One region of the Parapedobacter sp. genome, then DNA from elsewhere that is predicted to be linked to it. Evidence: riboswitches for the same ligand, from Rfam matches in the RefSeq annotation. Region 1 holds a riboswitch; the other holds the start of a gene.
What was found. A riboswitch is a leader RNA that binds a small molecule or an ion and turns the genes downstream of it on or off. The one in region 1 is predicted to bind S-adenosylmethionine.
Positions count from the first base shown of each region.

Region 1 (3,630 bases):
TTACACGCGTTTTCACATCGTCGCGATGGATGAGTGCAGAGGTGCGGCGGCTTTGTTGAGCAGCTTTGTTGGCCTCGAAGCGCGAAGTAACGGCGCTGTCCGCATCGCCGGTCGCCAGCGCGGCCAGGTCGGTCACCTCGGTAAGCTTTTGCTTGGCAAAAGCGAGCCAGTTTTTAACTTCCGCCGGAAGCGATTGTTCGTTGGTTTCCAGATCGAGGTCGAACGGGACGTGCAGCAGCGAGCTGGATGGTGCAACCCATACGCGGTCGGCACCTAATGCATCAACAGCCTGTTTGATTTTTTTGAGGGACGCCTCGTAGTCGTTTTTCCAGATGTTGCGGCCATCCACCACACCGAGCGAAAGGGTAAGGCCGGCAGGTACGCTGCCCAAAAGCTCGTCGAGCTGGTTTTCACCACGTACGAGGTCGATGTGCAATGCCTGTACGGGTAGGTTCAATGCCGTTCCTGCATTCTCGCGCAGCGATTCGAAGTAAGTGGCCACAACGAGTTTGGTGCCTTTTGCGGCAGCGGCGAGGCGGCTGTAAACCGTTTGGTAAAGTGCGCGGGTTTTGTCGTCGATGTCCAATGCGAGGAAAGGCTCGTCAAACTGCACCCACTCGGCACCTGCCGCGGCGAGCTTGCCCAATATTTCTTCATAAACGGGCAGCAGGCGGTCAATAAGGTCGATCCGATCGAAGCCGGCTTCTTTTTCTTTACCCAGCAATAGGTAGGTGATGGGGCCCAGTAGCACCGGCTTGGTGGTGATGCCCAATTGCTTGGCTTCGTTAAATTCATTTACTACCTTCTCGGAAGTGAGGCTGAACTGCTGGTCCTTCACAAACTCCGGCACGATGTAGTGGTAATTGGTGTCGAACCATTTGGTCATTTCCATGGCGGTTACGTCGAGTCCACCCTGCTGGAAACCACGTGCCATGGCGAAATATAAGTCGAGGTTGTAAGAAGAGGCACCTTCAACGGTGAAGCCTGCGTAGCGGGCGGGGATGGCACCTACGGTAAGCGTGAGGTCCAGCACCTGATCATAGAACGAAAAATCGTTGGAAGGGATGAGGGCGATGCCGGCCTCCTGTTGGGTTTTCCAATTTCCTTCGCGAATGGTGCGCGCGGCCTCCAGCAACTCCTGCTGGTTAATCTTTTTTGCCCAGTAGGCTTCGTTGGCCTTTTTCAGCTCCCGAAGGGCACCGATACGCGGGTAACCCAAATTGTTGGTTTTTAACATGATATTGTATAAATAAATGAATGTACAACGCAAAAACCTCCTTCCACTGTGGAATGAGAAGTCTTTTCTGGATGCTTTGGGGAGACGGCACAAGGGTCAGTTGTGTCTGCTTATTTTTCCCTACCCCCGCTTTTTAGTGGGGGAGAGTAGAATTTAGCACCTTGTCTGTAGACAGGTTGCTAAGGCTTCACAGGGTCCATTCCCTCTGCCTTTCTCCATAAGCGGCCGCTAAGGTCGGGATAAATTATGGAAACCACAAATATTTTTACAGATGGTCTACTAACTTACTAGGAGTTTATATCCCTTGCCGTGCACGTTGACGATTTCCACGTTGGAGTCGTCGCGCAGGTACTTGCGCAATTTACTCAGGAAGACATCCATGCTGCGTCCGTTGAAGTAGTTGTCGTCGTGCCAGATTTTCAACAAAGCTTCCTCGCGCGTCAACACGTCGTTTTTCTTAATGCAGAGCAGGCGGAGCAATTCAGCTTCTTTGGTTGATAGTTTTTGCTGTTGTTCCCCATAGCTGATTTGTTGCGACACGTAGTCGAAATGGTATTTCCCGATGTCGAATTGGTCGGCATATGTTTCTTCCTGTTTCTCACGCGTCGCCCGCTTGAGCAAGGCCTGGATGCGCAACAGGAGTTCTTCCACGCGAAACGGTTTGGTAATATAATCGTCGCCCCCTAGTCCGAAGGCCTCGGTTTTGTCTTCCATCATTCCTTTGGCCGTAGCGAAGATGATGGGTATGTCTGTGTTGGTTTTGCGTATTTCTTTGCCTAGTGTGAAGCCATCCTTGCGTGGCATCATCACGTCGAGTATGCAAAGGTCGAAAGTCTCTTTATTGAATTGTCGCAGCGCTTCGTCGCCATCCTTGCAGAGCGTAACTTCGAATTTGCCCTTCAGTTCCAGGTAATCTTTCAAGATATCGCCCAGGTTGGGGTCGTCTTCAGCCAGTAGAATCTTTTGCATAATGGTGGGTCTCCCTATCGTTCGAGCGGTAATGTAATTTCAAATGTGGTGCCTTTGTCTTTTTCGCTCCGTACATGTATTTTCCCATCCAAACGCTTTACGATATCGTTGACATAGCTAAGCCCCAGGCCGAAGCCTTTTACGTCGTGGCGGTTTCCGGTTGGGATACGGTAGAATTGGTCGAAGATCTTCGACAGTTGGTCGCGGCTCATGCCGATGCCTTTATCGGCCACCGTAATGTGTATGTGCTTGCCGTTGCTTTTGGTCCTGATGATGATATCTGGATTTTCGTTACTGTATTTTATGGCATTGTCCAAGAGGTTGAACAGCACATTGGACAGGTGTAGCTCGTCGCCCGATACAACGGCCTCTGTCGCGTCGAGGTGCGTGTTTACCTTGGCTCCATGTTTAAGCAGCTGCAGCTCCATGCTATCCACCACAGCCTGTGCCAAGTCGTTGATATCTACGGGCCGGTGTTCCAGCTTTAGGTTGTCTTTCTCGAGGCGGGCAATATTGAGTACGCGCTCGATGTGGTTGCCCAAGCGTACGTTTTCATCGTAGATAATGTTGGCCAGTCGAGTGGCGCGCTGTTGGTCGGCCGCGATTTCCGCGTCTCTGAGTGATTCGCTGGCAATCATGATGGTGGCTACCGGCGTCTTGAACTCGTGCGTCATATTATTGATGAAGTCTGTCTTCATCTCCGATATTTTTTTCTGGCGGAGCATGGTGAAAATGGTGTAGGTAAAGCTTCCGACCAATACCAGCAACAGCGTCACCGACGAAAATAGCATCACGGTCATGTTTCCCATCAACAGGTTGTCTTTGTTCGGGAAATATACCGCAAGGCGGCCAGACGAATTGTGGTTATCCGCCCGGAAGAGCTCGGTGGTGTATAGACTCTGCGGATCCGCTTCTTCTGCCTCCGACAAGTTGGCGAAAGATGCATAAAGCGTGGTGTTGCGGTCTTTGATTATCAAATCGAATGGCGACTCGATGTCTCTGACAACCAGTTCTTTTTCGAGTTCTGACCGGATGTACCCCACGTTGATGCGCTCACTGAGGGGACGCTTGTATAGCTCCATCTCCGCCTCAAAACCCTGTACCATCATGGGATTCTTGCCACTTATGATGGCAATGGTGTCCATCAACGTGTTAGCTTGCAATAACTGCAGTTCCCGTTCCTTGCGGGCAATCTCACGATCCATCTTGAGGTCTTGCCGGGGGGGAAATGCCTTTATAGCGTATTTGAGCCGCGTGGTGTTGAACTCATCAGGTCCCATCGGGATGAAGTAGCGCACACTGTCGTCTTTTGCCTTAATGGTTGGTACCCTTCGGGTGGCGGCGAGTCCGATGGAGTTGTCGTTCCGCTGGAATCCATTGTCTATGACAATGTTTGACTGATAGCTTACCGATACGAGGTTCTG
Region 1 covers NZ_JBMQOC010000026.1:42,548-46,177, forward strand. Annotated here, with positions in the region: gene metE (5-methyltetrahydropteroyltriglutamate--homocysteine S-methyltransferase) at 1-1,237, opposite strand, end outside; SAM riboswitch class I at 1,345-1,461, opposite strand; gene ACO1NT_RS04445 (response regulator transcription factor) at 1,517-2,206, opposite strand; gene ACO1NT_RS04450 (ATP-binding protein) at 2,221-3,630, opposite strand, start outside.

Region 2 (3,630 bases), on a different contig from region 1:
AGTTTGAGGAGCCATTGAAAATACCCGAAACAGCGTGCAGCAGTTCGTTGTCGTAATACTCCTCCAGGTTCCGGATAATGGGGATGCTTCCGCATACGGCACCTTCATACAGCAGGCTCGTGCCATGCTGGTGTTGGATGTCTACCAGCTCCTTGAGATGGGTAGCAATCATTTTTTTATTGGCCGATACCACGTTCTTGCCTGCGCGTAGCGCACGGGCCACGATATCAAAGGCCGCATCGGCATCGTCTATCAGTTCGACGACCGTATTGATGTCCGGATCGTCCAATACCGCGTTCGCATCGGTGGTGAAAAGTTCAGCCGGCAGGCTGCGCTCCTTTTCGGGGTGTTTGATGACGAATTTCTTTACGGCCAGGTTGAGGTGCTTGGTGCGGATGATGTCATAGAGTCCTTGGCCTACCACGCCGAATCCGAAAATGCCCAAGGTCAGTTTGTTATCCATGCTTGCTGTTGCTGTTGATATGGTTTTGTTAATGTTGGGTTGGAAAAAATTCGCCGGACGGATCGTCCGGCGAAACAACCTTTATTTCACTTGCTCAAATGCTTGTTGCAGATCGCCCTTGATGTCGTCGATATGTTCGATGCCGACGGCTAACCGTAGTTCGCCCGGGAAAACACCGGCTTCTTTCTGCTCTTGTGCGGACAGTTGCTGGTGTGTGGTTGCCGCCGGGTGTATAACGAGGGTTTTGGTGTCGCCCACGTTTGCCAAGTGGCTGATCAGTTTCAAATTATCGATGAATGCGTCCGCTTTCTCGGCACCCCCCTTGATCGTAAAAGACAGCACGGCACCGAAACCATTTTTGAGGTATTTCTGTGCGCTGGCATGGTTGGGGTCACTTTTCAACCCGGGGTATTTCACCTTTTCCACCTGCGGGTGCTGCTCAAGCCACTTGGCCACCTCCAGTGTGTTGTCTACGTGGCGCTGCACGCGGAGCGAAAGCGTTTCCAGCCCTTGCAGTAACAGGAACGAATTGAATGGCGAGAGGGCCGGTCCGAAATCGCGCAGCCCTTCTACCCGCGCCCTGATGGCAAACTGGATATTGCCCAGCGGGCTATTCACGCCGAAAACATCGCTGAATACGAGTCCGTGGTAACCTTCCGACGGTTCACTGAACTGCTTGAATTTACCATTGCCCCAATTGTAATTGCCACCGTCTATGATGATGCCGGCGATGCTGTTACCATGGCCGCCAATCCATTTGGTCGCGGCAGCGACCACGACGTGTGCTCCGTGTTCCAATGGCTTGAACAGGTAGCCGCCGCATCCGAAGGTGTTGTCGACGATGAGGGGGAGGTCGTATTTTTTGGCGATCGCTGCGATGCGGTCGAAATCGGGGATGCTGAAGCTAGGGTTACCGATGGTTTCCACATAGATGGCCTTCGTCTTGTCGTCGATAGCTGCTTCGATATTTTCGGGGGTTTCGTTTTTCGCGAACCTCGCCTCAATGCCGAGCCGCTTGAACGATACCTTGAACTGGTTGTACGTACCGCCATACAGACTCGATCCGGTAACGAAATTGTCGCCACTTTCCAAGATGTTGGTCAATGCGATGAATTGCGCAGACTGCCCCGAAGCGACCGCCAGCCCGGCTACACCACCCTCAAGCGCCGCCATCCGCTTCTCGAAGACATCCGTTGTAGGGTTCATGATCCGGGTATAGATGTTGCCGAATTCCTTGAGCGCAAAAAGGTTTGCACCGTGTTCCGCACTGTTGAAAACGAACGAGGTGGTTTGATAGATCGGTACTGCGCGCGAGCCTGTGGTGGGGTCGGCTTCTTGCCCGGCGTGGACTTGCAGTGTTTCAAATTTCAGATTTTCATTAGCCATGATTCGATTATTTAATATACTTAATTTTTATGATAGATCAACGTGTTATGCGCAATCGGCTATGCCCTGCCCGGCTGCTTGTCCGTATTGCCACAGACCACAACCGACGGCAGTGCGGGTATCGGGATCAACAACGGCCAGTGCACCGCGTTGTCCCGCGACGCATTCGGGACAGCATGGCAACCGCATGCCGGGTGATACCTTCAACGGGTATGCCGGTCTGTCGGATAAGGATATTGGTTTCTGGATGCGTATTCATCGTCTTATCATTTATATGCTCCCGATCCATATCGATCGGGACAGGAATTGGCACCTTATCCACCGATTGCGGATGGTTGCCAGTGGGTCATCGAGCCAGTCTCTCGCCACTTCTTTATAAACCAAGACCCTGTTTGAAGAGGGGTTGATTTGTGCGTGTTTACACGCAACGGATGCAAATATAGGCCGAGCGGTCGGTTTGTGCAAATTTTTTGATAAAAAGCTCCCTGCGCCCGCTTGTAAATGAAAAAGCACCAAGCGCACCCCCGGCAGGGAGATTGTGCTTGGTGCGGTTTGCGTTTAAGGACCGTCGGTAGGGCGCGGACTTACCTAACGAACAGGAGTTCACGCAGTTTGGGTAACGGCCACTGGCGGTCATCCACGATCTGCTCCAGCTTGTTGAGGTGGTAACGGATTTTATCGAAATATGGTTTCACCTTTTCGTCGTATGCAATCGCTTTCTCGCGGGTGTCTTCGAGTACGTTTGCCTTTTTACGTTCCTGCCGCATCGCTTCGGCATCGACCAAAATGGTGTTGATGTGGTTCGAGATGCGTTCCACCAAGTTGGCCTGGGATCCGTAGGCATCGCCCGCCAATCCTAGGTCCTTTAGGCCCTTTATATTTGTTATGAGGGTGTTTTGGTAGGTGAATGCCGCCGGTGCGATGATGCTGGTTACTATTTCGCCGATGACCCGGGCCTCGATCTGGATCTTCTTGAAGTAATTTTCCAGCAGGATATCATGGCGGGCTTCACTTTCGCGGTGACTGAATATAGCCAGCTTTTCGAACATCGCTATGGACTTTTCGTTGATGTACACGTCCAGCGCTTTCGGCGTAGTTTTAATGTTCGAGAGTCCACGCTTGTGGGCTTCCTCTTCCCATTCTTGGCTATAGCCGTTGCCTTCAAATCGAATGGCTTTCGATTCTTTGATGTATTTGCGGACCACATTGAGCAGCGCGAGGTCTTTTTTCGTGCCTTTTTTGATCTGCTTGTCTACCTCGGCCTTGAAATCGATGAGTTGGTTGGCCACAATGGCGCTGAGTACGGTCATCGGACTGGCGCTGTTCGACGCCGATCCCACAGCCCGGAATTCGAATTTGTTGCCGGTGAATGCAAACGGTGACGTCCGGTTACGGTCCGTGTTGTCGAGCGTCAGTTGCGGTATTTTCGGAATGCCGTGCCATAGCAATGCTTCGTTTTTTACCTTTTTGGCTACCCTTGCCGTCTCCACCTCGTCAAGTACGGCGTTGAGCTGGCTCCCCAGGAAAATGGAAATGATGGCTGGCGGAGCTTCATTGGCGCCCAAGCGGTGGTCATTGCCGGCACTGGCAATCGATGCGCGCATCAGGTCGGCATGGTCGTGCACCGCTTTGATAACATTGGTGAAAAATGTCAGGAACATCAAATTGTTCTTCGGCGTTTTTCCCGGAGAAAGTAAATTCACACCGGTGTTGGTGATCATCGACCAGTTGTTGTGCTTGCCAGAGCCGTTGATGTCTGCATAGGGCTTCTCGTGGATGAG
Region 2 covers NZ_JBMQOC010000006.1:21,105-24,734, reverse strand. Annotated here, with positions in the region: gene ACO1NT_RS00655 (homoserine dehydrogenase) at 1-463, opposite strand, end outside; gene ACO1NT_RS00650 (O-acetylhomoserine aminocarboxypropyltransferase/cysteine synthase family protein) at 545-1,849, opposite strand; gene ACO1NT_RS00645 (hypothetical protein) at 1,892-2,047, shown strand; SAM riboswitch class I at 2,117-2,231, opposite strand; gene ACO1NT_RS00640 (glutamine synthetase III family protein) at 2,434-3,630, opposite strand, start outside.
Region 2: linked by a shared signal. The riboswitch ahead of ACO1NT_RS00650 (O-acetylhomoserine aminocarboxypropyltransferase/cysteine synthase family protein) and the one ahead of metE (5-methyltetrahydropteroyltriglutamate--homocysteine S-methyltransferase) in region 1 are both predicted to bind S-adenosylmethionine.